DNA from 3 places in the Vibrio sp. 16 genome. Region 3 is predicted to be linked to each of the others. Evidence: riboswitches for the same ligand, from Rfam matches in the RefSeq annotation. Region 3 holds a riboswitch; each other region holds the start of a gene.
What was found. Region 3 has a riboswitch for thiamine pyrophosphate ahead of thiD (bifunctional hydroxymethylpyrimidine kinase/phosphomethylpyrimidine kinase). Riboswitches for the same ligand answer to the same signal wherever they lie in the genome.
Positions count from the first base shown of each region.

Region 1 (9,945 bases), on a different replicon from region 3:
GTTTCGATGAGCGTGAAACAGCCAACGCTGAGAAGAAGCAATGTCAGGGAAACGACCGCCGCCGCATCCATCTGATAGCTTCCCAGCAACTGGAACAGATAGAGGGGTAGAGTGCGAAATTCTTGGCTACCAAACAGGGCAATCGCGCTCAGATCGCCAATCGCAAACATGAAGCTAATAGCAAATGCGTGCGCCATCGGCTTTTTAAGCGCCCGCCACTCAACCACTTTAAACCGTTGCCACCCTTTCATCCCAAGGCTTGCACACACATACTGATACTGTTGCTCGACCTGTAGCATCGGCTGAGAGAGCGTTTTAATCACATAGGGAAGCCCCATCAGCGCGTTCACCGCCACGACCACCACAAAAGCCAGACTGAATACATCCGTAAATGAGCGCAACAACAAAAACAACCCAGTCGAAACAACCAAACCAGGGGTGACCAAAATAATGGTGCCGATCAGTTCAATATGATCCGCTTGCCGCGCTCGAGCATTAAGCCGGAGTCGACGACTGGTGATCAAGATAGTAATACCCGCTAACAAAGCGATCATACTCGCTAGGGTCGCCACTTTCAGCGATGCCCACAGTGCATGCCAAAAACGCGGATCTGTAAAGACTTGGATCGCATGGCTATTGATACCGCTGACAATGACCATCGCCAAAGGAGGCAGAACCAATATGGCGGCGAGCCCAATCCAACTGTAATCCCACACTTTGTTGCGCCAATGATTACCGGCTAAATAGGGGTTGTTCGTAGTACTCACGGAGCTTACTGATATCGGTTTACCCAAACGCTGAATGATCAGCGCCATAATGCCACAAAGCGTCATCTGCCAAATGGCCAATAGCGCACCGGCTTGCAAATCGAAATCAAATTTGATCGCTTGATAGATGGCGAGTTCAATGGTCGTCGATTTTGGTCCGCCACCAAGCGCCATTACGGTCGCAAAACTGGTAAAGCAAAGCATAAACACTAAACCACAAACATGAGCAAGCTGCTGCTTCATGCGTGGCCACTCAACCCAAAAAAACTTTTGCCACGCCCCCATGCCAAGATGCGCACAGAGTTTGTGCTGTTCTTCGGGGATGGACTCTAAAGATTGCAGTAAAAGCCGACTCGCATAGGGCAAATTAAAAAACAGGTGCGCCAGTAAAATACCGTTCAAACCATAAATCGAAAAAGGCAGTTTGCTATCAAAGTAGGCAAAACCATCGGCCAGTAAACCACTATTGCCATAAATGGCAAGCAAGCCAAATACGCCGACTAAGACAGGCAATACCAACGTGGTTGCGAACAGTTTCAACAACAGGTTTTTACCCAGAAATTGACGACGAGAAAGCGCGTGAGCTACTGGTATGGCGAGCCCAACACTTAACAGCGTCGAGAGAAAAGATTGGTAAAAACTGAACTTGGTAACGTGGCGATAGTAGGGGTCTTGCCACACCTGAGCAAGATTTAAAGAGGGCGCTTCAATCAGTAAAGCGGCTAAGGCTGAAATAACAAAGGTCGCGATAAACATCGCGACCCATAAGCCTATCTTGGGAATGCTACGCAAGAAATACCCTTAGAACGTCAGCGCACTTTGCCATTCACGGATCCAAGTTTTACGGTTTTCCGCAACTTTATCCGCACTGAAGCTCAATGCCTTGTTTGGCACAGTCAAGGTTTCAAATCCTTGTGGTAACTCTACGCTTGTTACTGGGTACATCCAGTTACCCGTTGGCATCACAGATTGGAACTCATCACTGAGAATGAATGCCATAAATTGATCTGCAAGAGCCTGATTATTCGATCCTTTCACCTTTGCTGCCACTTCAACTTGCGTGTAGTGACCTTCCGCAAAATCGGCTGCAGCAAACTTCGCATCCCCTTCAGCGATCAAGTGATACGCAGGTGAGGTGGTGTAAGAGAGAACCAAATCAGACTCCCCTTCTAAGAACATGGAGTACGCTTCTGACCATCCCTTAGTCACAGTGACGGTCTTCTTCGCAAGATTTTGCCATGCTTGAGTCGCTTCATCACCATACACCGACTTCATCCACAACATCAGACCTTGACCCGGTGTTGAGGTACGCGGGTCTTGATAAATCACCTTTAAGTCATCACGAGAATCCACCAACTCTTTGAGGCTTTTTGGTGGATTCGCGAGTTTTTCTTTGTTGTAGACAAACGCAAAATAGCCGTAATCGTAAGGGACAAAAGTGCTATCGTTCCAACCATTTGGCAGTGTCACTGAAGTCGTATCGACACTGTGCTCAGCGAGTAGGCCTGTCTTTTTTGCTTCCGCCATCAAGTTGTTGTCTAAACCAAGAACGATGTCAGCTTTGCTGTTCTCCCCTTCTAGACGTAGGCGGTTAAGGATAGAGACACCGTCGTCTAGCGCGACAAAGTTCACGTCACAACCGCATTGAGCTTCAAAAGCTTTTTCGACTTTAGGACCTGGGCCCCAATCGGCTGCGAAAGAGTCATAAGTGTAAACCGTCAGCGCTTTTTCTGCGGCGGTAACGGAAAATGAAGATAGTGTGGCCAACGCAACTGCGCTGAATGAAATGGTGCTCAGAGTGGTTTTCACTGCTCGCTCTCTCCTTGTTGAGCGGCACAGGTTTGAGGGACAATTGAAATGAAAATCAGCATGTCCTAACTCAATTCCTACGCCAGCATTATCTGGTTCAGGTCTACGGGTCCCGCACACTTACCGCTACATGGTAAGGGTTCGATCTCAGCTTCATTGACTCAATGAATAGCTCCCCGATGAGTATCGGCTTGATTGTAATAGTTATGAGACTCAATAGCTAGAGTCGTTCCTCTCACCATCAATCTCGGTGATCATATCCCCAGCGAGGAACCAAACCTTGTTCCACACCCAGATGATCCAAAATACGAGCGACCATAAAATCGATCAAATCCTCAATCGACTTGGGCTGATGATAAAAACCGGGCGCCGCTGGCATGATCGTAACGCCCATTTGGGACAATTTGTGCATATTCTCAAGGTGTAACGTCGAGAACGGGGTTTCACGAACAACCAACAATAGTTGACCGCGCTCCTTCATCACCACATCGGCTGCGCGTTCAATCAGATTATCAGACATGCCGTGGGCGATCGCTGCCACACTGCCTGCAGAGCAAGGGCAAACCACCATCTGCTTCGGCGCCGCAGAGCCCGACGCCACCGGAGAGAACCAATCGTCCTTACCACAGACAATCAGTTTGTCAGCGTCACACTTTAGGTGTTCGACCAACGCTTGCTTGGCCGACTCAGGGTTTGCAGACAACTTTAGGCCGTGCTCTGTGGCTAACACAACGCGGGCAGCTGAGGAGATCAAAAGAAAAACTTGGTAGTCGGCAGCGATCAAGCACTCTAGCAGGCGCAGCCCATAAGGCGCACCAGATGCCCCCGTGAAGGCCAATGTGATCGCTTTCTGTTTATTGTTCATTGAATGCATACTTCTTTGCTAATTTGCTTTGTTCGCCAATTGGTCGAGTAATTTACCGTGAATGCCTTCAAAGCCACCGTTACTCATCACCAGAATCTGATCGCCGGTCTGAGCCTCAGCAACTATCATCTCGACAAGCGCATCGACATCTTTAGATGTCCAAGCGGGTTGAGTGCATTGCTGTGCCACATCCTCCACAGACCAATCAATGGAGTCAGGCTGATAGAGGAATACAGAATCAGCGGCGCGCAAAGATGCAGCCAGTGTCTCTTTATGGACACCGCGCTTCATGGTTGCACTGCGTGGCTCAAGTACGGCAAGAATTCGACGTGGACCTACCTTGTTACGTAAGCCACCCAAAGTGAGTTCAATCGCCGTTGGATGATGGGCAAAGTCATCGTAAACCGTCACGCCTGCGATTTCTCCCTTACATTCCAGACGTCGCTTCGTATTGATGAACTTTCCGAGCGCGTCACAAGCAAGATCTGGCGTTACACCGACGTGCCTTGCTGCTGCAATAGCCATAAGAGCGTTGTCGACATTATGATCGCCCACCAAACTCCAACGCACTTCCCCAACTTGGTTGCCTTGGAAGAAAACCTTGAAGTGAGAACCATCATTCACCACTTTTTCTGCTTGCCAGTCACCCTGCTCGCCACTGGACTCCGTTTCGCTCCAGCAGCCACGCTCGAGCACATCGGCTAAAGCCTTATCTTGTTTCGGAGCAAAGATACGGCCATTGCCCGGCACAGTTCGTACTAAATGGTGAAATTGACGCTTAATCGCTTCAAGATCATCAAAAATATCTGCGTGATCGAACTCTAGATTATTCATCACTAACGTGCGCGGGTGGTAGTGGACAAACTTAGAACGCTTATCGAAAAAAGCACTGTCATATTCATCTGCTTCCACAACAAAAAACATACTTTCGCCCAATCGAGCAGAAACGCCAAAATTGCCGAGTACGCCACCAACTAAGAATCCAGGCTGGTAACCGCAGGCTTCCAAGATCCAAGCTAGCATACTTGATGTAGTGGTTTTACCGTGCGTGCCTGAGACCGCTAGAACCCAGCGATCGTGCAACAAAAACTCTTGTAGCCATTGCGGTCCAGAGGTGTAACGCAGATTAGTATTTAGTACGTGCTCGACACATGGGTTGCCGCGACTCATCGCATTACCTATCACCACAAGGTCTGGCGCAGGTTCAAGCTGGGAAGGGTCAAATCCTTCTATAATTTCAATACCTTGAGATTCAAGTAGAGTGCTCATCGGCGGGTAAACGTTGGCATCGCTCCCCGTTACTTTATGACCAAGTTGACGAGCTAACACTGCAGCACCACCCATAAATGTGCCGCAAATCCCCAAGATATGAATATGCATAAACTGACCCTGTTTCAGGCAAATAATAGTGGACTCATTATGGCGATAAAGCCTTAAAAAGCGAACAACTTTGATCACTGTATGACACAAGCCTTACTCAACCGCACACTCCGTGTACAGCTTGATTCCAGCCAAACGAGCCATGAAAACACAGTAAAGAGTCGACAAATAAATTGAGATCTCAAGCAGTTAGTTCATTACCAATAAAAAGATCCTGCTCTTACACTTAGCTCAGGCATTTCGAAACGATCCAAATAGAGATCATCCATGCCACATCCCCCACTATTTAGAAGCGACTTTTAAGGAATAACCATGTCTGGAATGCGCACCCTTGGCGAGTTCATTGTTGAAAAGCAAGCGGACTTCCCCCACGCTAGCGGTGATCTATCATCCCTACTTTCTTCAATTCGCCTTGCTGCAAAAATTGTAAACCGTGAAATCAACGCCGCAGGCCTTGGTGACATTACAGGTGCAGTCGGGACAGAAAATGTCCAAGGTGAAGATCAGCAAAAGCTCGATGTCTACGCCAACGAGAAGTTTAAAGCAGCGCTAGAAGCACGCGACCAAGTTTGTGGTGTTGCGAGTGAAGAAGAAGACGAAGCAGTAGCGTTTAATAAAGAACTCAACAAAAACGCAAAATATGTTGTGCTGATGGACCCTCTTGATGGTTCGTCAAACATCGACGTGAACGTTTCAGTGGGTACGATTTTCTCTATCTACCGTCGTGTTTCACCGATTGGCACTCCGCCAACCGAAGAAGATTTCCTGCAACCTGGTCACAAACAGGTTGCGGCTGGTTACGTGATCTATGGCTCGTCGACCATGTTGGTATACACCACTGGTAACGGAGTTAACGGTTTCACTTATGACCCATCACTTGGCACATTCTGCTTGTCACATGAAAACATGATGATCCCAGAAGACGGCACCATTTACTCCATTAACGAAGGAAACTACATTCGCTTCCCAATGGGTGTGAAAAAGTACATCAAGTACTGCCAAGAAAATGCGCCAAGCGAGAAGCGCCCTTACACGTCGCGCTACATCGGCTCGCTGGTCGCGGACTTCCACCGCAATCTACTCAAGGGTGGTATTTACCTCTACCCAAGCACGCAAAGTCACCCAAGCGGCAAACTGCGCTTACTATACGAATGTAATCCAATGGCTTACATCATCGAGCAAGCTGGTGGTGTAGCATCAGACGGCGTGAATCGCATTATGGACATCAAACCTACCGAACTACACCAGCGTGTACCGTTTTTCGTTGGCTCGAAGAACATGGTGAAAAAGGTTGAGGAGTTCCTCGAGCTCAATCGAGACGACGATCAATAACCTTCTCCAAAGGCGCTCATCGAGCGCCTTTTCTTTATTCATACATGAATAATCTGATTTTCTTGAGCAAAGTCTCGCCGCAAATATTTACAAAAAACCGAGTTTAGCAGTAAGGTATTTTGGTTAAATTTCAGCCCATACTTAGACAAAAAGGAACTTTAGCAATGAGCTTAAACGACGTACCAGCAGGCAAATCTCTACCCGATGACATCTATGTTGTGATTGAAATTCCCGCCAATGCTGATCCGATAAAATACGAAGTCGACAAGGATTCTGGCGCGGTATTTGTCGACCGATTCATGTCTGCCCCGATGTTCTACCCATGTAACTACGGTTACGTAAACCACACGCTATCACTCGATGGTGATCCGGTAGACGTACTCGTACCAACACCGCACCCGCTGATGCCAGGTTCAGTGATTCGCTGTCGTCCAGTCGGCGTTTTGAAAATGACCGATGAATCAGGAGAAGACGCTAAAGTCGTCGCCGTGCCACACTCCAAACTGTCAAAAGAGTACGACCACATTCAAGATGTGGGCGATATTCCTGAGCTACTTAAAGCGCAAATCATGCACTTCTTTGAGCGTTATAAAGAGCTTGAATCAGGCAAGTGGGTGAAAGTCGATGGTTGGGAAGACGTCGCTGCCGCTCGCCAAGAAATTTTAGAATCTTACGAAAGAGCGCAAAAATAGCGCCCTCAAAACACAAAAAAGTCCGCACATAGCGGACTTTTTCTTTTTGCGTCAACACTCCCAGACACATCTAGATGCGTTGGCACCAGTCCCCTGAAGCCAACAAGCTATCCAACTGGCTGGTATCTTGATAGAGGTAGATCCAAGCGCGACCAAATGGCGTGTCTATTTGCTCACGGCGGTACTCAACCGGCACATCTTCAAGCACATCAATTTTAGCCAAGGTGTCGTCATCAATAAGGTATACCTCACCAACGATTGAGCTGTGCCCTGCTGTGACCGCTGGGTAAGCCCCCAAGTCATACAATGCATACTCTGGCAAAGTTTCATGTTGGCCAAGAAACTCCGCCGAATCTAAGAAGCTTTGATTGCTTTGACCTTTGCGCAAGGTACCGTAAACAAATAATAAGTGTTGCATTGTCTGTCCCTAACTTAGCTATCTTTCAAATCTAGTCGAACTCAAACTGATAAAGCAAGTCGACCGCGCTACTGACCCCTGTTACAGCCTCGACATAGAGATCTTTCATCAGTCGATAACGTACCGTAAATTCGCCAACAGAATCAAAGATGCCAACGCCATATTTGACCTGTAACCCAGGTAATACATACCCACTAACCGTCACCTGCGAGTCCTCACCCGAGCCTGCCGTATCAAGTTGAAGGTCCTGCACACCAAACGCTTCACCAATCTCACCGACGACACGACCACTCTGAGCAAGGCTCAAACCAATTAAAGTGGTTGTCATGGCGTTGCCACCTGATTCGCCATCAATGTCCTGCCCTCGCAGCAAATAGGACAGCGCGTTGGCTTGTGGCATCGCGGGATCAGAGAAAATCGTCACGACCGGTTCAGTCGCAGGCCCCGTCACTTTGACCCCTGCGGTAACATCATCTCGGGTATTGTCCGGATTGCGAATCGCCTTAATTTGAACATAAGGTTGATCGACGGGTCCATTCATCAAGATCTTACCTTGCTCGATTATCAAGTCTTGACCAAACGAACGGTACGAACCCTCAACGATGTTGACTTCGCCAGTGATAAACGGCCCCTTATCTCGCTGCGCGACATTAAGTTTGCCTATCAAGCCGCCCTCAAGGCCAAACGCCGATAACTTAAAGTCATCGCCAATGGAAATGTTGATGTCCGTTTCCACCGCAAACGGAATACTCGAGTTGATATTTTCCGGTTGTAAGTCATTGTTAAGAATAACTTGATCCTTAGACACACCTATCGCACTTGGTGGCAGCTCTTCAACTACGATACGCCCCCAAGGCAGCGCAATGTCACCTTCAATCTTGGCGTATTTAGGGGACGCAGAAATCGTCATATCTGGCACCACCTTGATCGCAACCATAGGCGGTACATCAACTTTCAATTCGGTCGCAAAAACACGTAAATGACTGCGCCAGTCTTGCAGATCGAGCCAATCAGCATCACCCGTTAATTGCAATGTGCCATCTGGCGTATTCAGCGCCGACGTTAAAGTCGCTTGATACCCGTTAAAGTTGACTTTCAACTCTCCCGAATCAATCTGAACTGGAGAGATTTCGCCTTGGAGGAGAATATCGTCAACGAGGAATTGCCCTTCGACCTTGGGTTGCAATAGCGGCCCAGTGAATGCGAGATCGGTACTGATGCTCGATTTCAACTGGCTGTATTGACCAAGCAACGGCGAAAGAAAATCCAAATCAAAGGTCGTTAAGATCAACTTGCCATCAAGCTGCTTGTCATCCACAGCGACATTAGGAATCATCGCTTGGCCAGAAACATCACCGTTGTCGGTAATATCAATCAGCCAATCAGCCTGCAAGCGATCTTGTTTGAGCGTGGCATTGAGCTTGATTGTTTCCCAACCGATCGTCAGTGGCACTTCAAGATCTTGGGTTACGCCCCCCTCAGGAAGCTCGACCGACGCGTTAACCTCTGGTGATTGTCCTTCACGCCACTTCGCCCAAACCTGAGCGTTAACTTGACCTTCTAATGAGGTCCCCTCTGGGATAAAGCCCTCAAGCTGCGTGAAATCAAACTGTTTCAGGCTTAGGCTTGCTTCACCATCTTTACCTACGTCAATATTGTCGTTTAAGCAAAGTGATGAATCCGCTTGCAACCAACAATGCGCAGCCACCGCGACACGTTGAGTCGCCATATCAAAGCCTATCTCCGTCGACTTTTCCAATGCCCACTCACCTTGCTCGCTAGATAACTGCATACGCTCCAGCGCACCATTCCACGCGATATCCGGCTTGTCCGTTAACGTGCCAGCAAGGGCAAGACTGGTTGATGCAATATTTGAAATGACGTCCAACGTTAAACGGTGAGATTGCTGCGAACCATTAAAACGCAGCTCAACATCATCAATCACATAGTCTTGATAACTGGCACTCTTCACAACCAAACTCAAATCGCCACTCGGAGCTGGCAATGGTGTGATCTCACCTTTCAGGGTGATGTGCTGCACCTGCGCTTGCTGTTGCCAATCAACGGAATCAATATCTAACGCCAATGAAACGTCGGGCTCTTTGAGCGGTCCGCGCAATCTTACATCGCCAATCGCTTTGCCCTTTAAGTCAGGGACCGACTTGGCCAGCTCCGGGAGATCGAGTGATAAATCCATGCGCCAAGTATCATTGAGCGTACCTTTTGCATGAATATTATTGGGGCCATGAGATAGCACGAGTCCAGGCGTATCGATATTAAACTCGCCTTTGCCTTTCATATCGGAGGCGTTCAATGTGCCTTCAATATTCAGTGGGTAGTCACGCAGTACGCCATCAATATCTAGCTGGCTCACTGCCACTTGCCAACCACCCGCTTCGGTAAGAGAGCCCGTTGTTGACACTAAACCGCTAATATCACCTTCCGCTTCTTGCCACTGCAAACCAGGCTGGATATGAGTGAGAGAGAGGTTTGCCGCCCAATTGATTGGTTGCTGCCAATTGGCCATGACATCCCCAAAGATGGAGCCCCCGAGCGTTTTAAGTAGAATGGAACGCAACGTTATCTGCTCTAAGTTACCGGAGCCTTCAACGCTTAGATCAAGATCGGGTAGATCTTTACCTTGGATAACGGTCGCCAACTTAACATCATAGCCTTTTAATG
Region 1 is NZ_OY808997.1:2,130,209-2,140,153, forward strand. It holds gene thiP (thiamine/thiamine pyrophosphate ABC transporter permease ThiP) at 1-1,559, opposite strand, end outside; gene thiB (thiamine ABC transporter substrate binding subunit) at 1,569-2,576, opposite strand; TPP riboswitch at 2,634-2,765, opposite strand; gene U9J37_RS09630 (flavin prenyltransferase UbiX) at 2,818-3,441, opposite strand; gene mpl (UDP-N-acetylmuramate:L-alanyl-gamma-D-glutamyl-meso-diaminopimelate ligase) at 3,460-4,821, opposite strand; gene fbp (class 1 fructose-bisphosphatase) at 5,134-6,153, shown strand; gene ppa (inorganic diphosphatase) at 6,318-6,845, shown strand; gene U9J37_RS09650 (gamma-glutamylcyclotransferase family protein) at 6,916-7,263, opposite strand; gene U9J37_RS09655 (autotransporter assembly complex protein TamB) at 7,295-9,945, opposite strand, start outside.
Region 1: another riboswitch for thiamine pyrophosphate. It lies ahead of thiB (thiamine ABC transporter substrate binding subunit); the one in region 3 lies ahead of thiD (bifunctional hydroxymethylpyrimidine kinase/phosphomethylpyrimidine kinase).

Region 2 (9,945 bases), on a different replicon from region 3:
AGGTACGACGCTTGATTCTGTTCTCCATTGAGAAGCCACAATAAGTACAAGCATTGGCGCACAAGTTAGAAAGGTACAGTGGAATGTATAGCGACATGGTATTACCAAAACGCTTGCGAGTTGCCGAGTATGACAGCTGCGCCATTTGCTCTAAGTACGCTTCAGCCGCTGGTGAAATTAGCGCTTTAAAGTCTTCCAAATCACGCTTGGGTTTATTCAATGCTCGCTCGACATCTTGTGCCGTTTTCGCGTAGATCGACATCGAAATGTCATCCCAATTCAGCTGCTTAAATTGTTCAACGAAGCTCATGTTTTCCTCGCTTAATAGCTAAACCAATCTAGGACTAAAGCTCATCTAGGAATGACGTCAGTGGACTCGACGCAACCGCATGAGAAACCTGACCAGCAAGTCCGGCTTCATAAGCCATACGCCCTGACTCTACCGCCAACTTAAATGCCTTCGCCATAGCAACGGGATCGCGCGAAGCTGCAATCGCAGTATTGACGAGCACGGCATCCGCGCCCATTTCCATCGCACGCGCGGCATGTGAAGGAGCACCAATACCCGCATCAACAATGACAGGAACATTAGCTTGGTCGATGATGATCTCTAGGAAATCGTGAGAAACTATCCCTTTGTTGGAGCCGATCGGCGCACCCAACGGCATTACCGCAGCACAGCCTACCTCTTCCAATCGTTTACACAGAACTGGGTCAGCATGACAATAAGGAAGCACGATGAAACCTTCACGAACCAGTTGTTCAGCGGCCGCAAGCGTCTCAATTGGATCGGGCATCAAGTACTTCGGGTCTGGGTGAATTTCCAGTTTTAGCCAGTTTGTACCTAACGCTTCTCTCGCCAATTGTGCAGCAAACACAGCATCTTTAGCAGTCTTTGCACCTGAGGTGTTCGGCAATAAGTTCACACCCGCTTGTACTAGCGGCAGTAAAATATCGTCTTGTTGGTCGTTCACATCCACACGCTTCAATGCCATGGTCGCAAGTTGAGAACCCGATACTTGAATCGCTTCCGCCATTAATCGGCTGTTGGCAAACTTCCCTGTTCCCATGAACAGTCTTGATTCGAATTGTTTATCACCAATTTTAAGCATCGACTTTAGCCCCCTGCGATCGCTTGAAACAGAGATATGCTATCTCCCTGTGAAAGAACTGTGCTAGCCCACTCACTGCGCGGCACAACATTGTTATTGATTGCAAAAACACAGCCCATTTCAGGCAGCGCAAATTGACTAATGATTTGCTGTAGATTCGACTCACTGGCAACTTGATGCAACTGGTCATTGATGACAATAGTGATCACATCTAAGTCAGCAGCGGTCATTTGTGTTGTTTGTTGTTCTGTTAACGTCATTGCTTCCAACTCTCTTAATTCTGCCCACTACTCGTAAGCTAAATCTGAGCACACACTTGGCACTGTTTGTCGTTGCTTATCGCCATGGTTTGCCATTGCAGTTTCAATCCATCAAACAGGTGCAACTTGGCAGTCTCGACATGAAACTTTCCCGTCGCCAGTTTTTGAATTGCTGCTATCGCTTGGTAGTTGCCAAGTGTGCCCACCACCGGACCGACGACCCCGCTCTCACTGCACTTTTGCGTTTGCGGTAATTCGTCAAACGGATACAAACAGCGGTAACAGGCTTTTCTCTGCGCTTGTTGTTCACTTGGTGTTTGGTAATCAAAGACAGCGAATTGCCCTTGCCAACCAATTGCCGCCGCTGAGATAAGTGGCGTATTTTGCTCGAAACAAACTTGATTAATGAGCTGGCGCGTTGGCATGTTATCGGTGCAGTCCAACACCACATCCGCCAGCATCACCTCAAGCTGCAGCTGCGCTTTGTCTAACCGCTTATTGAGAGCACGAATTTGAACCATAGAATTAAGTTCAGTGAGTTGCTTTACAGTCGCTTTTGTTTTTGCAACTTGGAGGTCTTGTTCACGATAAATGATCTGACGCTGTAGGTTACTGCTATCAACTTCATCGTCATCAACCACAACCAATTTACCAACGCCCGCTGATGCCAAGTACAAACTCGCTGCGCTCCCTAATCCACCACAACCGATGATCAGCACATGCGATTTGCTCAAACGCTCTTGCCCACTTTCAGCAATTTCAGGCAGAGCAACTTGACGTTGATAGCGAAGGAACTGCTTATCCGTGAGCATGTTCGCCTCTCTTGGTATGCGTCAGTTCACTATTCTGATCAGCAAACGTTAGCTGTCTTTCCTTCATCAGTTGTGCGAAGAACTCGATGACGGACTTAGGTGATTCTGCCAAGGTAATAGCTCGCACAACTGCCAAACTAGAAACACCTGTTTGCCAAACTTGGCCTGCATTAGATTGGTCAATACCACCAATCGCGACCGTCGGAAAGCCAAGCACATAGTCACTCACGGCTTTGTCTTTTGCAGGACGGAAAGCAGCCTCTGTATTTGTATAAGGAATGCTATCAATCAGCTTTTGATACAAAGCCAAGCGCACCAAACCTTGTGGTTTCGATGGCATCTGTTTAGTGGTGGTTGGGAAAATATGCCCTAGCGCGATGTAACTAGGATGAATTTGTACGATGCGCAGTAGCTCATAATAACCATGAGTAGAAAGACCAAGACGAATACCGGCTTTAGTTAGCTGAGCTAAATTCGATTCTTCAATGTCTTCTTGTCCGAGATGAACACCATAAGCGCTATGCTTGATTGCCAACTGCCAATAGTCATTGATGAACACTTGTGCTTGATACTGACGACCTAGCTCAATTGCTCGAATGATCTGTTGTTCTAAATCGGCTTGTTGTTGGTTCTTGATTCGTAGCTGAATAGTGTTGATGCCTAAAGGCAGTAAACGCTCAATCCAAGCGACATCATCAACGACTGGATAGAGCCCTAGACTTTGCTTAGTTAGAGATGGAAATCTAACGCTCTCTCCTTGTGCAGACCAACCAACTTGAATACCTAGTCGGTTATCCTCCAGTACAGGAGTGGGGAAATCATCAAACTGGTCAGCCCACTGTGTAGGCCGTCCCTCATCAAGGTTGTCATTCAACAGTGTTTCACGTGAAACATTCGCTTGTTGAGTTAGCATTCCTCGAGCAAGTGTTAACGCATCTTCGATAGGAAAATCGAGAACTGTCAGTGTAACTATCCAAGCAAGGTGATGTTCGGGATTGAACATTGCGTTGAGTTTGGACTTAACAGAAAGCGCTCTCACTTCGTTGTTAATTGGGTGACGCCAGATATCAAGCTGAAGCACATTCTCCTTTTTATCGGATAGCTGCGTATCAGCAATGCCAATATAAATCGCTTTCGACGGTTGCTTAGCACATGCTTCTACCGATAAAGCAGAGCAGTAATAGAGCGTAAATGAACACTCACGATAAGAGTCATAACCATCAATAAGATCAGTCGTTATGTGTGTGGTCTGTTGGTCGCGAACAAGCTGAATAGATTGAGTTGGGCTAATGCCCAACTCAATGTCTTCAATGCTAAAACCCTGTCCTTTCGCCAACAACAGACATTCTTGAACTAGGCCTGTCAGTTCAATCAGTGATGACGGAATAAGGATTTTGCTCATTAGTCACTTACCTCGGCATGTGCTGCTGGGTGGTATAACTCAGAACCTGACTCTCTAAATTCTTGCGATTTCTGACGCATCCCCTCCAAAGGATCATCAAGCATCTTGATCGAAATAGCTTGATCCGCAGCCACTTGCTCAGTATCTTTCGCGTACTCTCGTACCTCTTGCGAAATCTTCATCGAGCAAAACTTTGGCCCGCACATCGAACAGAAGTGAGCAACTTTTCCAGACTCTTGAGGCAAGGTTTCATCATGGAAGGCACGAGCGGTATCGGGGTCGAGTGACAAGTTAAATTGGTCTTCCCAACGGAACTCGAAGCGAGCCTTAGAAAGCGCGTTATCACGAACTTGTGCACCAGGGTGTCCTTTCGCCAAATCAGCGGCGTGCGCAGCAAGCTTGTAAGTGATCATGCCTACTTTCACGTCTTCTTTGTTTGGTAAACCAAGATGCTCTTTAGGAGTGACGTAGCAAAGCATTGCACAGCCATACCAACCAATCATGGCAGCGCCGATGCCAGAAGTAATATGGTCGTAACCAGGAGCGACGTCTGTCGTCAGTGGACCAAGTGTGTAGAAAGGAGCCTCATGACAGTGCTCTAGTTGCTCTTCCATGTTCTCTTTGATCATGTGCATTGGAACATGACCAGGACCTTCGATAATCACCTGTACGTCGTATTCCCACGCTATCTTGGTTAACTCACCAAGGGTACGAAGCTCTGCAAATTGCGCTTCGTCGTTAGCATCGGCAACAGAACCAGGACGCAGACCATCACCGAGAGAAAGTGCCACATCATACTTGGCACAGATTTCACAGATCTCTCGGAAGTGGGTATATAAGAAGCTTTCTTGGTGATGGGCTAAACACCATTTCGCGATGATCGAACCACCACGAGAAACGATGCCAGTAACGCGTTTTGCTGTCATTGGTACATAGCGAAGTAGTAAACCGGCATGGATAGTGAAATAGTCAACGCCCTGCTCTGCTTGCTCAATCAGAGTATCGCGCATCACTTCCCAGTTAAGGTTTTCCGCAACACCATTCACTTTCTCAAGCGCTTGGTACATTGGTACGGTACCGATCGGAACCGGACTGTTACGTAGAATCCACTCGCGAGTTTCGTGAATATTACGTCCAGTAGAAAGGTCCATAACGGTATCCCCACCCCAGCGCGTCGCCCACACGAGCTTCTCTACTTCTTCCTCAATCGAAGACGTCACCGATGAGTTACCGATGTTGGCATTCACTTTAACCAAAAAGTTACGGCCAATGATCATTGGTTCGGATTCTGGGTGATTGATATTAGAAGGGATAATTGCGCGACCTTCGGCGACTTCTTTACGCACAAATTCGGCGGTAATGTCTTTTGGAAGGTTCGCCCCGAAGCTTTGACCTGGATGCTGCTGATTCAACACTTCATCACGGTATTGAGCGCGTCCCATATTCTCACGCAGAGCGATGTATTCCATTTCAGGGGTGATAATACCTTTGCGAGCATAGTGCAATTGAGTCACGCACTGCCCATCTTTAGCACGTCGAATACGTGGTAGATTGCCGTAACGAAGATCGTCTAGCGTTTCATCTTCTAGGCGCTCTTTGGTGTATACAGAGCTTACTTCATCAAGTAGTTCAGTATCGGCACGCTCTTCAATCCACCCTTCTCTCAACTTAGGCAAGCCATTGTAAAGGTCTATGGTGTGATTTGGGTCTGTGTATACACCTGAGGTATCGTAAACGCGAACTGGCTCATTAGGCTCAAAAATAGGCGCTTCTTTCGTGCCTCCAATAAGGCTATCAGCGAGTGATATTTCACGCATTGGCACACGAATATCGGGACGTGAACCCTCTACGTAGACTTTGCTTGAATTTGGGTACGGTTGTACCGAGAGTGTATCAATGAACTGTTTTGCTTCCAGTCTCGCTTGCTTGCGACTCGACATAGCATTTTTCCTTGCTTTGTAATTAGTTTGGATAAAAATGCTTGGCGGAAAGATGCGACAAGAGGTTTCAAGACACCACGAAATGTGTTGCTTGAATATAGATAGATCACTGACGGGGAAATATAGTGATCTCTTCTCCTGTTCCCTTCGCAGATTCTAATCTGATCAGGTTCAACGGATCCCGAACTAACGGTCTCAGCCTTATGGCACTCCGACAAGTGAAAACAGTATATAAAATCGGCTTGGTTAAACCAAGCCGACCTGTATAAAAATAACGAGAAGAGCCGTATTGCTAACTCTTAATAAGTAGCTGGAATCCTATCCACGCTGCAGAGATACTCAGAACAACATTAAGCAGCACATTGAGTCCCATCTTGAAAAAAGCACCTTGCTGCATCAAAAGAACATTATCCATAGAGAATGTTGAAAAAGTTGTTAATGCTCCAAGGAAACCAAGGCCAATGATTTGACGCCAAGGCTCAGTTGCAATCAGCTCATTTTCGAAAGCTGCAATGAGCAAGCCCATAATGAAAGAGCCAACCACATTAACAGTTAGCGTACCGTAAGGAAAACCTCGCCCCAGCAATACGACACACAGCTCAGAAATTAGGTAACGAGAACACGCACCAAATGCACCACCTAGTGCAATAAACCCAAGAATAGACAGTTGTCCCATGACACCCCCATATTTAACTGCTCACTATTGTAGCTTTTACTCGCTATTTATCGATCAGAAAATGGCTAACTTATCTCAATCAAAGTTTGAAATTTCAAAAGTTACAGGCATCACTTTTCCCGTTGTATACAAATAATACACGCATACAACTTTATCGTATTAGCCTTAGGATGGAGGGAAAACTTCAATGAGTTTCCTCCGTGTAAAGATGACTTATTTGTGGACAGAGCTTAGTCTTTGAACTGTACGAGCGAGAATAGTTACTCTGTTAATTTGACTAGCTCACACAAATACCCGCTCCGTAGCTTTGAATATGGAAGAAACAGAAGAGACTGACAAGATGAGGGCTTAATCGAACTAGAGACTCAAGATAAATAACATTGCTTCAAATACAAAAAAACCTCAGCATTTCTGCTGAGGTTTTTGAATATGGCAGGGGTGGACCGGGCTGGTGCTCCAGAGATTCGAACTCCCAACTCGCGCTGTTTTTTGATAAGTCGGAGAATCCGCTGCTCAGCCAATTGATTACTTCAACATCAAAAAAGTAAAAAGGCCCCAGTCTTTCGACTAGAGCCTTAAATATGGCAGGGGTGGAGAGATTCGAACTCCCAACACGCGGATTTGGAATCCGCTGCTCTGCCAATTGGAGCTACACCCCTGTAGAACCTTTTCAAATTGTAGATTCGAAAAAACCTCGCATTAAGCGAGGTTTCGAGATAAGTGGCGGAGTGGACGGGACTCGAACCCGCGACCCCCGGCGTGACAGGCCGGTATTCTAACCAACTGAACTACCACTCCGCAGTGGCGTACTCGCTACAAGCAAGTGTCCATAATTTAAAGCCTGGCGATGTCCTACTCTCACATGGGGAAGCCCCACACTACCATCGGCGCTAATTCGTTTCACTTCTGAGTTCGGCATGGAATCAGGTGGGTCCAAATCGCTATGGTCGCCAAGCAAATTCTTTAATCTGGAAAGCTGTTTGTGCTCTCAAAACACAATCAAGTAATTCTTGTATCGAGTCCATCAAAACCCTTTGGGTGTTGTATGGTTAAGCCTCACGGGCAATTAGTACAGGTTAGCTCAATGCCTCACAGCACTTACACACCCTGCCTATCAACGTTCTAGTCTCGAACAACCCTTTAGGACTCTCAAGGAGTCAGGGAAGACTCATCTCAGGGCTCGCTTCCCGCTTAGATGCTTTCAGCGGTTATCGATTCCGAACTTAGCTACCGGGCAATGCGTCTGGCGACACAACCCGAACACCAGAGGTTCGTCCACTCCGGTCCTCTCGTACTAGGAGCAGCCCCCTTCAATCTTCCAACGCCCACGGCAGATAGGGACCGAACTGTCTCACGACGTTCTAAACCCAGCTCGCGTACCACTTTAAATGGCGAACAGCCATACCCTTGGGACCGACTTCAGCCCCAGGATGTGATGAGCCGACATCGAGGTGCCAAACACCGCCGTCGATATGAACTCTTGGGCGGTATCAGCCTGTTATCCCCGGAGTACCTTTTATCCGTTGAGCGATGGCCCTTCCATTCAGAACCACCGGATCACTATGACCTGCTTTCGCACCTGCTCGAATTGTCATTCTCGCAGTCAAGCGGGCTTATGCCATTGCACTAACCTCACGATGTCCAACCGTGATTAGCCCACCTTCGTGCTCCTCCGTTACTCTTTGGGAGGAGACCGCCCCAGTCAAACTACCCACCAGGCACTGTCCGCAACCCCGATAAGGGGTCAACGTTAGAACATCAACACTACAAGGGTGGTATTTCAAGGACGGCTCCACCGATACTGGCGTACCGGTTTCAAAGCCTCCCACCTATCCTACACATGTAGGGTCAATGTTCAGTGCCAAGCTGTAGTAAAGGTTCACGGGGTCTTTCCGTCTAGCCGCGGGTACACTGCATCTTCACAGCGATTTCAATTTCACTGAGTCTCGGGTGGAGACAGCGTGGCCATCATTACGCCATTCGTGCAGGTCGGAACTTACCCGACAAGGAATTTCGCTACCTTAGGACCGTTATAGTTACGGCCGCCGTTTACCGGGGCTTCGATCAAGAGCTTCGTACAAGTACTAACCCCATCAATTAACCTTCCGGCACCGGGCAGGCGTCACACCGTATACGTCATCTTACGATTTTGCACAGTGCTGTGTTTTTAATAAACAGTTGCAGCCACCTGGTATCTGCGACTCTCAATAGCTCCATCCGCAAGGGACTTCACCGTCAAGAGCGTACCTTCTCCCGAAGTTACGGTACCATTTTGCCTAGTTCCTTCACCCGAGTTCTCTCAAGCGCCTTGGTATTCTCTACCCGACCACCTGTGTCGGTTTGGGGTACGATTCCTTACAATCTGAAGCTTAGAGGCTTTTCCTGGAAGCATGGCATCAATGACTTCACACCCGTAGGTGCTCGACGTCGTGTCTCAGCCTTAAAGAGAGCCGGATTTACCTAACTCTCAAGCCTACGCACTTGAACCTGGACAACCGTCGCCAGGCCCACCTAGCCTTCTCCGTCCCCCCATCGCAATTGTAAGAAGTACGGGAATATTAACCCGTTTCCCATCGACTACGCCTTTCGGCCTCGCCTTAGGGGTCGACTTACCCTGCCCCGATTAACGTTGGACAGGAACCCTTGGTCTTCCGGCGAGGAGGTTTTTCACCCCCTTTATCGTTACTCATGTCAGCATTCGCACTTCTGATACCTCCAGCATGCTTTACAACACACCTTCAACGGCTTACAGAACGCTCCCCTACCCAATGACTAAAAGTCATTGCCGCAGCTTCGGTTTATAGCTTAGCCCCGTTACATCTTCCGCGCAGGCCGACTCGACTAGTGAGCTATTACGCTTTCTTTAAATGATGGCTGCTTCTAAGCCAACATCCTAGCTGTCTAAGCCTTCCCACATCGTTTCCCACTTAGCTATAATTTGGGACCTTAGCTGGCGGTCTGGGTTGTTTCCCTCTCCACGACGGACGTTAGCACCCGCCGTGTGTCTCCCGGATAGTACTTACTGGTATTCGGAGTTTGCAAAGGGTTGGTAAGTCGGGATGACCCCCTAGCCTTAACAGTGCTCTACCCCCAGTAGTATTCATCCGAGGCTCTACCTAAATAGATTTCGGGGAGAACCAGCTATCTCCAGGTTTGATTGGCCTTTCACCCCTAGCCACAAGTCATCCGCTAATTTTTCAACATTAGTCGGTTCGGTCCTCCAGTTGATGTTACTCAACCTTCAACCTGCCCATGGCTAGATCACCTGGTTTCGGGTCTATATCCAGCAACTCGACGCCCAGTTAAGACTCGATTTCTCTACGGCTCCCCTAGATGGTTAACCTTGCTACTGAATATAAGTCGCTGACCCATTATACAAAAGGTACGCAGTCACACCACGAAGGTGCTCCTACTGCTTGTACGTACACGGTTTCAGGTTCTATTTCACTCCCCTCACAGGGGTTCTTTTCGCCTTTCCCTCACGGTACTGGTTCACTATCGGTCAGTCAGTAGTATTTAGCCTTGGAGGATGGTCCCCCCATATTCAGACAGGATATCACGTGTCCCGCCCTACTCGATTTCACTGAACACACATCGTCAACTACGGGACTATCACCCTGTATCGTCGGACTTTCCAGACCGTTCGTCTAACGCGTGTAAAGCTTAAGGGCTAGTCCAATTTCGCTCGCCGCTACTTTCGGAATCTCGGTTGATTTCTTTTCCTCGGGGTACTTAGATGTTTC
Region 2 is NZ_OY808997.1:2,462,843-2,472,787, forward strand. It holds gene thiH (2-iminoacetate synthase ThiH) at 1-310, opposite strand, end outside; gene U9J37_RS11245 (thiazole synthase) at 345-1,112, opposite strand; gene thiS (sulfur carrier protein ThiS) at 1,118-1,372, opposite strand; gene U9J37_RS11255 (HesA/MoeB/ThiF family protein) at 1,411-2,184, opposite strand; gene U9J37_RS11260 (thiamine phosphate synthase) at 2,171-3,586, opposite strand; gene thiC (phosphomethylpyrimidine synthase ThiC) at 3,586-5,526, opposite strand; TPP riboswitch at 5,652-5,750, opposite strand; gene crcB (fluoride efflux transporter CrcB) at 5,819-6,202, opposite strand; tRNA gene U9J37_RS11275 (tRNA-Trp) at 6,785-6,861, opposite strand; tRNA gene U9J37_RS11280 (tRNA-Asp) at 6,924-7,000, opposite strand; rRNA gene rrf (5S ribosomal RNA) at 7,042-7,157, opposite strand; rRNA gene U9J37_RS11290 (23S ribosomal RNA) at 7,248-9,945, opposite strand, start outside.
Region 2: another riboswitch for thiamine pyrophosphate. It lies ahead of thiC (phosphomethylpyrimidine synthase ThiC); the one in region 3 lies ahead of thiD (bifunctional hydroxymethylpyrimidine kinase/phosphomethylpyrimidine kinase).

Region 3 (9,945 bases):
GGCCGCACAATCCGTTGTTCGTCAAGGACAAAGAGAGTCGGGATGCCGTCCTCAGTATGTAGTGCGATTTCTGGCACAAACAGCTGGGGTTTTGGCTCTGGGCTATTGAGGTAGAGCGTCGTCTTCGAGCCAATCAGGTGTTCGCCATTACCATTGTCAAACACCGCATAGGCGGATAACTTTGCATGTTGATCAGAGAGGCTTGAGTCGACGTACTTGAGCTTGCCATCAATAAAGCTCCCCTCCGCAGATTGAAGCGACGCTTTTAGCGTGTCGGGTTCGTTATTAAGGACTTGGCGGAAGGTATTGAGCACCTCTGGTGAGGCCATAAAGTGCACTTCAACCGTATCAGTGGCCACCAGTTCAGAAACTAGATCTCCCGCATTGACAAGGTTGCCCGTATTAAAGCGAATTTGGCCCATTTTGCCCGAAAATGGCGCGTAAACTGTGGTCGACTTCAGCGCCTTTTGCGCGTTGAGCAAATTGTTTCGTGTTGCGTCGACAGCTTTCACGGCGGTATTGAGCCTTGGATCGTTTTCATGAGCGGTACGGGTGAGCTCCATGATGTTTCTTGTCGCCATTTGATACTCATACTCTGCTGCCTTCACCGCGAGGGCGGGCAAAGCATCATCAAAGCTAAATATCGGCTCTCCTTGGTCAACGTATTCGCCATCTTGAACATAAATCGTATCGATTTTCGCGCTATGCTCAGCAATGATTTGGGTGAATTGCGATGGCTTAATTTCGCCATCGAGTGGGGTTAACTGGGTGACTTGGCGCTCGATTGGAAACTGAACCACGTAAGCGGTGGGCTGCGCGTTTGGTCCAGCTTCTGAACGCTGACAAGTAAAAAACAGAATCGGAGCAAGAGTAAAAGTAAGGCCAACAGAAAGGGCGAGTTTGTTCATGTCTGTCCCTGGATTATTATTGTTCTGGCTTATTGGATTGGTAAATGGTGCTGATTTTATTATCGTTCCCAAGAATATTTTAACTTTACCGTTAAGTAAAGTTATTGGCAGGTTCAAGAGTGAGACAAGGTTAAGACCAGAAAACAGCGGTACGGGTTAATTCTCGGATTATGAGAAACTATTGTGACCAATGCTTATTAATTCCTACAGGATAAGAATACAATTTGATCATCAACCAATTCTAGCGATACAACAAGAGCGTGAACTCTATGAAGCAGAGTAGTGGACAAGTAAACGAGAAGGTTCTGCAGTTATTAATGCAAGTGGCGGTGAATGATGAGCCGGTGACTGCCAAACAGCTCAGCGAGCAGGTAGGAACACCAATCAGTAGCTTATATCGCCATCTTAAACTGTTAAAAGAGTGGAACCTGATTGAAGAGAGTCCATCAGACAAAACCTTGATCATCGGTCCGGCTGCATTGATGCTAATGCGCAGTTACGAAACCAGCCAGCACGATTTGGATGCGGTTGATGTGGTGCTAAATCGGCTGCAAAAACAGACCGGTGAAATGGCGGCGTACATGGTGCCCGTAGGCTACAGAGCGCTATGTGTGAGCCGTAAAGAGAGTATGCAGGCGCTTCGTTGCAGCTACGTCCAGGGTCAAAGTCAACCTCTGCTGCGAGGCGCCTCATCAAAGGTGATGCTTGCGTATATGCCTGCGCAGCGATGCGAAAAGATCTTACGTTACTTTGGCGAATACAACCATATTTCGCAGTGGCAAGAAGAGTTGGCGCAAATCCGCAATCAAGGATACGCGCTCAGTACTTCGGAGATCGACTCAGGGGTGTCAGGGATCAGCGCACCAGTGATGAAAGGAACAAAATTGGTCGGAGCGATTTCGGTCATGGCGCCTGCCCATAGGGTAGAACAAAACCGGCAAAAGATAATTTTGCACGTTCTTCAAGCAGCAAGGGCTTTGCCCCCAGAAAGGTAATGCGATGTTTGGGCTATTTCGACGTAACAAAACACACAGTATCACAGGTATTTCTTCACATCGGTTAGCGTTGTTGACCGTATCGGAACGAATTAAGCCGATGAAACAGGTGGACTTTGAGATAGCCGATCAGAGCTTAGAAGAGATGTTTGACTGGCTAGTGTCGCTGGATCAATCGCACTGGTTAAATGGTGGTCACTACAATCTCATGGAGCAGTCTGCTAATCAGTTCCAATTGCACCTCAGCCGTTTTTTAGGCTCTGATACGTTGCCCGTTGTGCTGACAAACAATAGCGAGAGTTTGCTCTACAGCTTACCTCTTCTTCATTCTTCGCAGCGAGATTTGGGCATTATTCATATTGGTCGGCAGTTTGAGTTAAAAGCGTCACTAGAGCCTGACCAAGGCTCGGCCTTTCACTTTGCATTGTCACGCTATAATGAATGCCGATTGTTCTGTTTAGGGATCGACAGTGCCAACATTGACGAGCGAACCATTGAGTATGCAGAAGATCTTGGCTGTGATTGGTTAACGTTGCCAGAGTGCAACTTTAGTCATCGTTTTCAAGTGAAGCAGCAGATCGCGACGTATCTTACCCATTGTGAAGAGGTGATACTCAACATTGATCTTGCTTGCTTATACCCAGTTTCTCGTTTGGAGCAGGGCAGCGCATTGGATATTCAAATGGTCAGCCGTATGTTGAGACAAATCTTGATTTCAGGAAAGGTGCGCCAAATTCAGTTGGTCGGCTATAAAGATAAACACCTGTTCTCCAAACAAACTCAGGCCATTTTCCATGAGCTCGCAGAGATGTTTCCAAGCTCCAATCAAGCCGCATAGAGTGCTTCAAAGGCGCTAAAAACGCAAAAGCTGGCGATTAAGCCAGCTTAGTTTTTTGGGGTAGCACATTAAGATTCTTTGTTCGCGTTTTTGTTCGACTCTTTCCAATACTGAATACGAACGCGATGCAATTGTGCTTTTCTCATTTTCTTCATGATATTCCCTCACGTAAATACAAATCCGCTCTTCACTGAGCTAATGTGAATCAAGTTCCTCATGAACAAGACTCAATTTAGCCGCCAATTTTCAAAAAAGCTAGGGTTTGGTTCACATTTTTTTGCATGTATGCCGTACCTTATTTACCAAAATTGAACCATAGCGCACTTTAATGAGTTTGCCATGTAAGTGTCGTTTTTATGTAAAGGGTTCTTAACCCATAAGAAACAATAAGTTAATTTCTCTGTCATTTACGGCTTCTACCATTCCTTGGCAATTTTTATTAAAACTAAGCAAGGAGTCAGCAATGTGTCCAGTTTCAAGCGATAAGCGTGATAATCAGGATTCTGAGTTCAGCCAAATGATCGATGCTCGTCTGTCGAGACGCCGATTTTTAGCTGGAACAGCGGCAGTAAGTGCAAGTGCATTTCTTTCGCTAAACCCGATCACAAAGGCTTTCGCTGCAAAAGGTGAAAGTGCTCTGCTCAACTTTGAAGCGGTTCCAGCATCGACAGCTGACGCATTCATCGTACCGAAAGGTTATAAAGCGACCCCATTACTTTCTTGGGGAGACCCAATCTTTAATGGCGCGCCAGAGTTTGACCCAAGCGGTAAGCAAGGCTCTGACGCACAGCTTCGTCAGTTTGGTGACAACACCGACGGCATGAGCTTTTTCCCAATCAATGACAGCCGCGCAGTGATCGCGGTAAACAACGAGTACACCAATTACGATTTGCTGTTTGATCACGGCGGAAAGGCGATGACAGCAGACGACGTTCTTAAAGCGCAAGCAGCGCATGGCGTTACCGTGTTTGAAATTATCAAATCCGATAGCGGTTGGACGCTCGACAAAAGCGGCGCACGCAATCGACGCATCACCGCAAACACGCCTATGCAGCTAACCGGCCCGGCTGCGGGGCACGAGCTGATGAAAACCGAGCTAGACCCTTCAGGTATGACACCGCTTGGCACATTCAACAACTGTGCGAATGGCCAGACGCCTTGGGGAACTTACCTCACTTGTGAAGAGAACTTTAACGGCTACTTTGGTACTAACGCGAGCGCAGAGCTAAGTGATGATCACAAGCGTTATGGTGTGAAAGCGGCGAAGAGCAAGTATCAGTGGCATGACAGCGATGAGCGTTTTGATGTGGCAAAACACCCGAACGAACCACATCGCTTCGGCTGGGTTGTTGAGATTGACCCGAATGACCCAACATCAACGCCGCTAAAGAGAACAGCTTTAGGTCGTTTTAAGCATGAAAATGCAGCGTTACTGATCAACGACGACGGTCATGTGGTTGTGTATCTCGGTGACGATGAGCGCGGAGAGCATCTATACAAGTTTGTGTCGAAGAACAAGTATCAGCCAGGCAATGACAAAGCAAACCGCAACCTACTGGAAGAGGGCACTCTGTTTGTCGCCAAGTTTGAAATGGATGAAAACGAGCTCAAAGGCAAAGGTCAGTGGATTGAGCTGACACACGGCAAGAACGGTTTAACCAAAGAGAACGGTTTTAACGACCAAGCAGAAGTGATGATTTTTGCTCGCCGTGCTGCGACACAAGTTGGAGCCACTACGATGGATAGACCTGAGTGGGTTGCGGTTCATCCAAACAACAACCATGTGTTCTGTACGCTAACCAACAATAAGAACCGAGGTGTGAAAGAAGGTCAACCTGTTGGTGGTCCTAACCCTCGTAAAGAAAACCACTATGGCCAAATTGTACGTTGGGTACCGCAAGCCGGTGACCATACCAATGCGGGATTTGAGTGGGACCTTTACTTAATTGCAGGTAACCCTGAGGTCCACAAAGGCAACCTATATGCAGGAAGTGCCAACATTACCGCAGACAACATGTTCAATAGCCCAGACGGGATTGGTTTCGACTCTGCGGGACGTTTGTGGATTCAAACCGATGGTAACTACTCGAACAAAGGGGACTTTGCAGGACAAGGCAACAACCAAATGCTGTGTGGTGACCCAATGACCGGCGAAGTTCGCCGTTTCTTGACTGGACCAATTGCGTGTGAAATCACGGGTATGACTTTCTCAGCAGACAACAAAACGATGTTTGTGGGTGTCCAGCACCCAGGTGAAAAAGGCGCGCCTTCTCACTTCCCAGGTGGTGGTAACAGCAAGCCGCGTTCAACGATCATGGCGATCACCCGTGAAGATGGCGGCGTGATTGGCGCATAATCACAATTAAAGTGGTGTAATCAAAGCTTCAGAGTGCCTGACTCTGGAGCTTTTTTTATTCTCAGTTCCTTAAAAGTTGATACCAGCGCGACTATCTGTACTGCACAAAGCCTAAAAGCCAAAAATTGATAATATCTCCAATATTGAAATGGCAATGGCTAGGCTGTTTTTTACCAATTACTCTCCGCAAAGACAGGGCAACACTGAAATACCGCGCCTTGTCGGGAGTTAATTACGTGCTAGATTTGGTTTTTTACAAGGTTGTAACGTCAACTCTCAGCCACTTTATTGTCAATTAATTGCTCTCTCAAGTGGAAACTTAGCGCAAGTTTAAGTGGTAATTTTGCCGTCTTGAGTGGGATGCAAGCTCAAAAGCAAGAAAAGTGTGACTTTGTATAAATTTGCTACTAAATCTAGTTGCTTCATTTGTACGGTATGTCTATATTGAAAGAGTACCCAAACTAACCAAAGGTGTTTAGACCAAGTCGATTTCAATAGTTAATACGAATACACTGCACGATACAGAAACACAACTTTGCGCGATTTCGCGCTGTGTGATTCCCAAACGTAAAAGAATAAAGTATTGCATGACGGCCTTCGCGATTTAGCGGCATCTTATGGTTAGCCAGGTATTGGTGATGTTAACCATGGAGGAGATTAGGCTATGATATCAGTGATTCTATTCGCATTAGCAATTGTGGTTTTCTTCTGTTGTTGGACTGCCCAACACGGTCTACCTGTGTTAGGAATGAAGCTCGATGAGACCGACCAACTTCTATTGTCGGAAGTGCTCGGTGAAGAAGTTCTAGAAGCATAAGCTACCCACTCAGTCGCGCAGGGGGCTCCCACGGGTCCTCCTAGTGCCTGCCTTACTATATATACTCCCCGTTATTCTCTCTTTGCAATACTGTGCTCAATCGTCTCCTTAACTGTCTTAAACCTTGCCGGCCAATCACGGTTCTTTTTTGAAAGTAAGTAGAGGCTCTCGGTTATTGAGCTTGGTAATGGATAGACCGTGACCTGCTCTCGGTGGGTAAAACTTTCCAACGTGCTTTTTGGCAAAATAGTAAATCCTAGCCCTTTCGATACGGGCAGAAGAATTTGCGCAATCTGATTGACGTAGCCCGTCATCGGGACGTCATTCATAGCTAGGCTAGCGAGCTCGGGATTATCGAACTGTGAAAAATAGAGCGCGAAATAGTGGGCAGCATCAGGGTGACGAATAAACCCTAGCTGCTTGAGTGTATCTACGCTTAGTGGCTGCTTACTAGCAGGATGCTTGGCGGGTAACATCAAGCACAGAGGCTCATTCCCGAGTTTTTCGCTGTGGAAGCGAGCGTCATTCGGCACTCGTGTCACAATCCCAAGGTCGGCGCGATCGTCGAGTATGTCATTGAGGATTTTATGCTCCGGCGCTGCCTCGACTTGTGGAATGAGTTTTGGGTGATGACTTTGTAGCTCCAGTAAGGCGGGGTAAAGCATCAGGGCCATTGAGCCGGAGCAAGAGAGCGACACGGCTCCAGCATAAGGATCGTCTTCGCCCAATGAGGCAAGGAGCTGCTGTTCACTCTTCTCAAGACGTTTGGCGTAGTTGTAAACGGCGCTTCCTTGCTCGGTAATCGAGAAACTTTTCTTGTCTCGCTTAATCAATAGATAGCCGCATGCTTCCTCAAGCTTTTTTATGTGCTGAGTGACGCCTGGCTGAGTCATGAACAGCTTATCTGCCGTTTTGGTAAAGTGGCCTGTATCGATAAGAGTGGTAAACGTTTTTAACCAAGTAGGGTTGAGCATGATGCTTACTTCATAAAATTCTATTATTAAAATTAGATTAAGCGATAATTACTGGTTTGTGTAGCAACCCTTGCCTGAACGGCAAAATTATTGTGTGCATCACGCTTATGATTGCTGTTATGATTCTCAGCAAATAGTCGGGGGGCCTGACCATCATTGATGGCATGGCTGAGATCGCACTGCGAGACCCGTTGAACCTGATTCAGTTAACACTGACGTAGGGAACTATTCGCGTGACACTGGGTAGTGTGTCCGCACTCGCCGGCGGTTTCTCTGCTGGATGAGAGTTCCTGTACGTCTTGTAATAGGAGCACTCATGCCACATTCACAAGACAATATCCCCATCGTATTGACCATTGCTGGCTCAGATAGCGGCGGCGGCGCGGGCATTCAAGCCGACATCAAAGCCATCTCTGCAACCGGAAGCTATGCGTGTTCGGTCATTACTGCCATCACGTCACAAAACACCCTCGGCGTATCCGCCATACATCCTATACCCGTTGCTCATATTGAAAGCCAGCTCGATGCCGTTTTTTCAGATCTCAACATCGTTGCCGTAAAAGTAGGGATGCTCGCAGACAGCGAAATCATCGACATGGTCGCGCGAAAGATTCGTCAATATCAACCAAAGCATCTTGTGGTAGACCCTGTGATGGTGGCGACCAGTGGAGATTTGTTGTTAAAACACCGCGCGATAGAGGTCTTGAAGCGTGAGTTGCTGCCATTGGCCGATCTCATTACCCCTAATTTGCCAGAAGCCGCCGCCCTTATTGGCGGGCAAGTGCCTAAAACCGAGGATGATATGGGGGCGATGATTGAGCAACTGAGAGGGCTCGGAGCGAATGCTGTTTTACTCAAAGGTGGGCACCTTGATAGCGATGACAACAGCAACGACCTACTGATTGAAGCCAAAAGTAGTGACTTATTGCGCGCGCGACGCTTTGCGACGAAAAATACCCACGGCACTGGTTGCACCTTGTCATCAGCGATTGCGTCTTATCTCGCTCAAGGGAATCGTCTTCACAAGGCGGTGTATCTTGGCAAGCAATATATTTCTCAAGCGATCTCTCATGCTGATGAGCTCACAGTGGGTCGTGGCCATGGCCCAGTCCATCACTTTTTCCCCGGTCATATCAATGTGAGATAGCCCTTTAGCGACTCGAGTGAAAGAGGAAATTGACGTCGTTTTGCGATCATCTTTGGCTGCTGAAATGAACTTTCATCGAATTGACATAGTGTTGATAAAGCTCGCAACAAACAGGCGTTTAATACGGTTCATGTTGAGTTGTGGAGCGGTGAATTCGAGTGAAAAACTATCTGATGAAAAAGCAGTATGGCTTGGGGTTATTGGCCATCTTGGTGTTATTGGTTTCTCCAATGTCACTGCTCGTTAGCCATATCGATTTACTGAGTGACGTCTCTTTCGAAGAAGGGCTTTTTTATACTCTGCTCACTGATTCCGCTGGTTCACAAGGCTTTCTCATTACCTTGTTAGTTCTGTCACTGTTGGTCTGGAGAAAACGCCCGTCTACTCAAAACTTGCTTGCCAACGGCGTCCAACTGGGGGTGATTTTGTTGATTGGTTTTGCGGCTAAAACCGGGCTGAAAATCATGACAGAAAGCCCTCGACCTTACACGGAACTTTTGTCTCACCAGCTTCTCATTCCGCAGCCGGAGCATTTTTACAAGCTCAACTCGACACAAAAAGCTGAAGTTATTGATGGCATTTCGACGCAAGTAAGCCAATGGAGAACTCGTCATTGGCAAGGTGAAAAAGATTACTCGTTTCCCTCAGGTCATACGATTTTCGTGGCCATCTGTATCGCGTTTTTTGGTGGGCTATTTGTGCAATCAAGAGAGTACGGACTCGCCGCTGCGCTTATGTTGTGGGGACTCGGTGTCGCGTATAGCCGACTGTGGCTCGGAATGCACCGACCGATAGACCTTGTAGGTTCTATCGTCTTTGTTTCCGCGGTTTATCTATTGGTGCCTCAGTTCCATACATTGAGCGAAAAGATCCTCCTCAAGCTTCCAATCTTGACTCACAAATAGACCGGCTCAAATACAGCGTTTGTTTAGAGATCCCGCATTAGCGTCTCTAACTCTTCGTTGGCTGAATCAATCAAGCGGTTGATTTCTTCCGCGTCTTTGTTGGTTAGCTCAAGTTGCCAAGGTTTTTGCTCGCCCTGAGCAGATAATCGAGTATATTGGCCAACTTTTCTAAAGCTCAGTTCAGAAAATTCGGCTTGGTGATGAACCTTGTTTTCCCTAATGTCGACATCGAGTAAGCCGACAGGATTGATCTCCACATGAGCATGGTTTTGGTCATGAAGTTGATAGTCTCTATGTACGGAAATCATAAGCGGCTCCTTACTATTGTGAACGGGTGTTTAAACAAGTGTAGGATAGGGAATTTGAACGCTACTCGAAATAAATACCAAGATTGATCTGGCTTAATAAACTCGATGATTTTTGCTGACAACGTCAGCATTGGCATTAAAAAAGCTGCCAGAGGCAGCTTATTCGTTAGGCTTGACTGAGGGGGCTCAGGATTTCTCTGCGGTTGGCTCTGACGATAAAGATCACGCCGATCAAAGGGACCACTACAGCGGCAAATGGAATCATGCCTGCGCCCAAGTGACTGTCTATCACGATACCTCCTAAGAACCCGCCAAATGCGTTGGCCAAATTAAACGCGGAGATGTTTGCAGTTGCCGCGAGCTCTTGTCCTTCGCCACCGTGGTTCATGACTCGTAACTGCATAGCTGGAACATTCGCGAAAGAGGCGATACCGAATACAAAGGCAGCAGCGATAAAGAGCCAAGAATGGCTAAGGCTTAGCCCAACCAAAAGCAGTGAAACAATCATTGCCAAAGCCCAATAGATGGATGCGTTATGAAGATTTTTATCTGAGGAACGTCCACCCATATGGTTGCCGATGATCAAACCAATCCCAACGATAACCAGAATCCATGTTACGTCTTGCGCATCGAATCCGCTAACGTGCATAGCGATAGGCGCTAAGTAACCATACAAGGTCATGAAGCCCGACCAAAC
Region 3 is NZ_OY808998.1:643,613-653,557, reverse strand. It holds gene U9J37_RS17235 (efflux RND transporter periplasmic adaptor subunit) at 1-908, opposite strand, end outside; gene U9J37_RS17230 (IclR family transcriptional regulator) at 1,178-1,903, shown strand; gene U9J37_RS17225 (arginase family protein) at 1,908-2,741, shown strand; gene U9J37_RS17220 (PhoX family protein) at 3,205-5,097, shown strand; gene U9J37_RS17215 (hypothetical protein) at 5,762-5,914, shown strand; gene U9J37_RS17210 (LysR family transcriptional regulator) at 5,986-6,888, opposite strand; TPP riboswitch at 7,017-7,129, shown strand; gene thiD (bifunctional hydroxymethylpyrimidine kinase/phosphomethylpyrimidine kinase) at 7,205-8,035, shown strand; gene U9J37_RS17200 (phosphatase PAP2 family protein) at 8,194-8,940, shown strand; gene U9J37_RS17195 (hypothetical protein) at 8,964-9,248, opposite strand; gene U9J37_RS17190 (MFS transporter) at 9,415-9,945, opposite strand, start outside.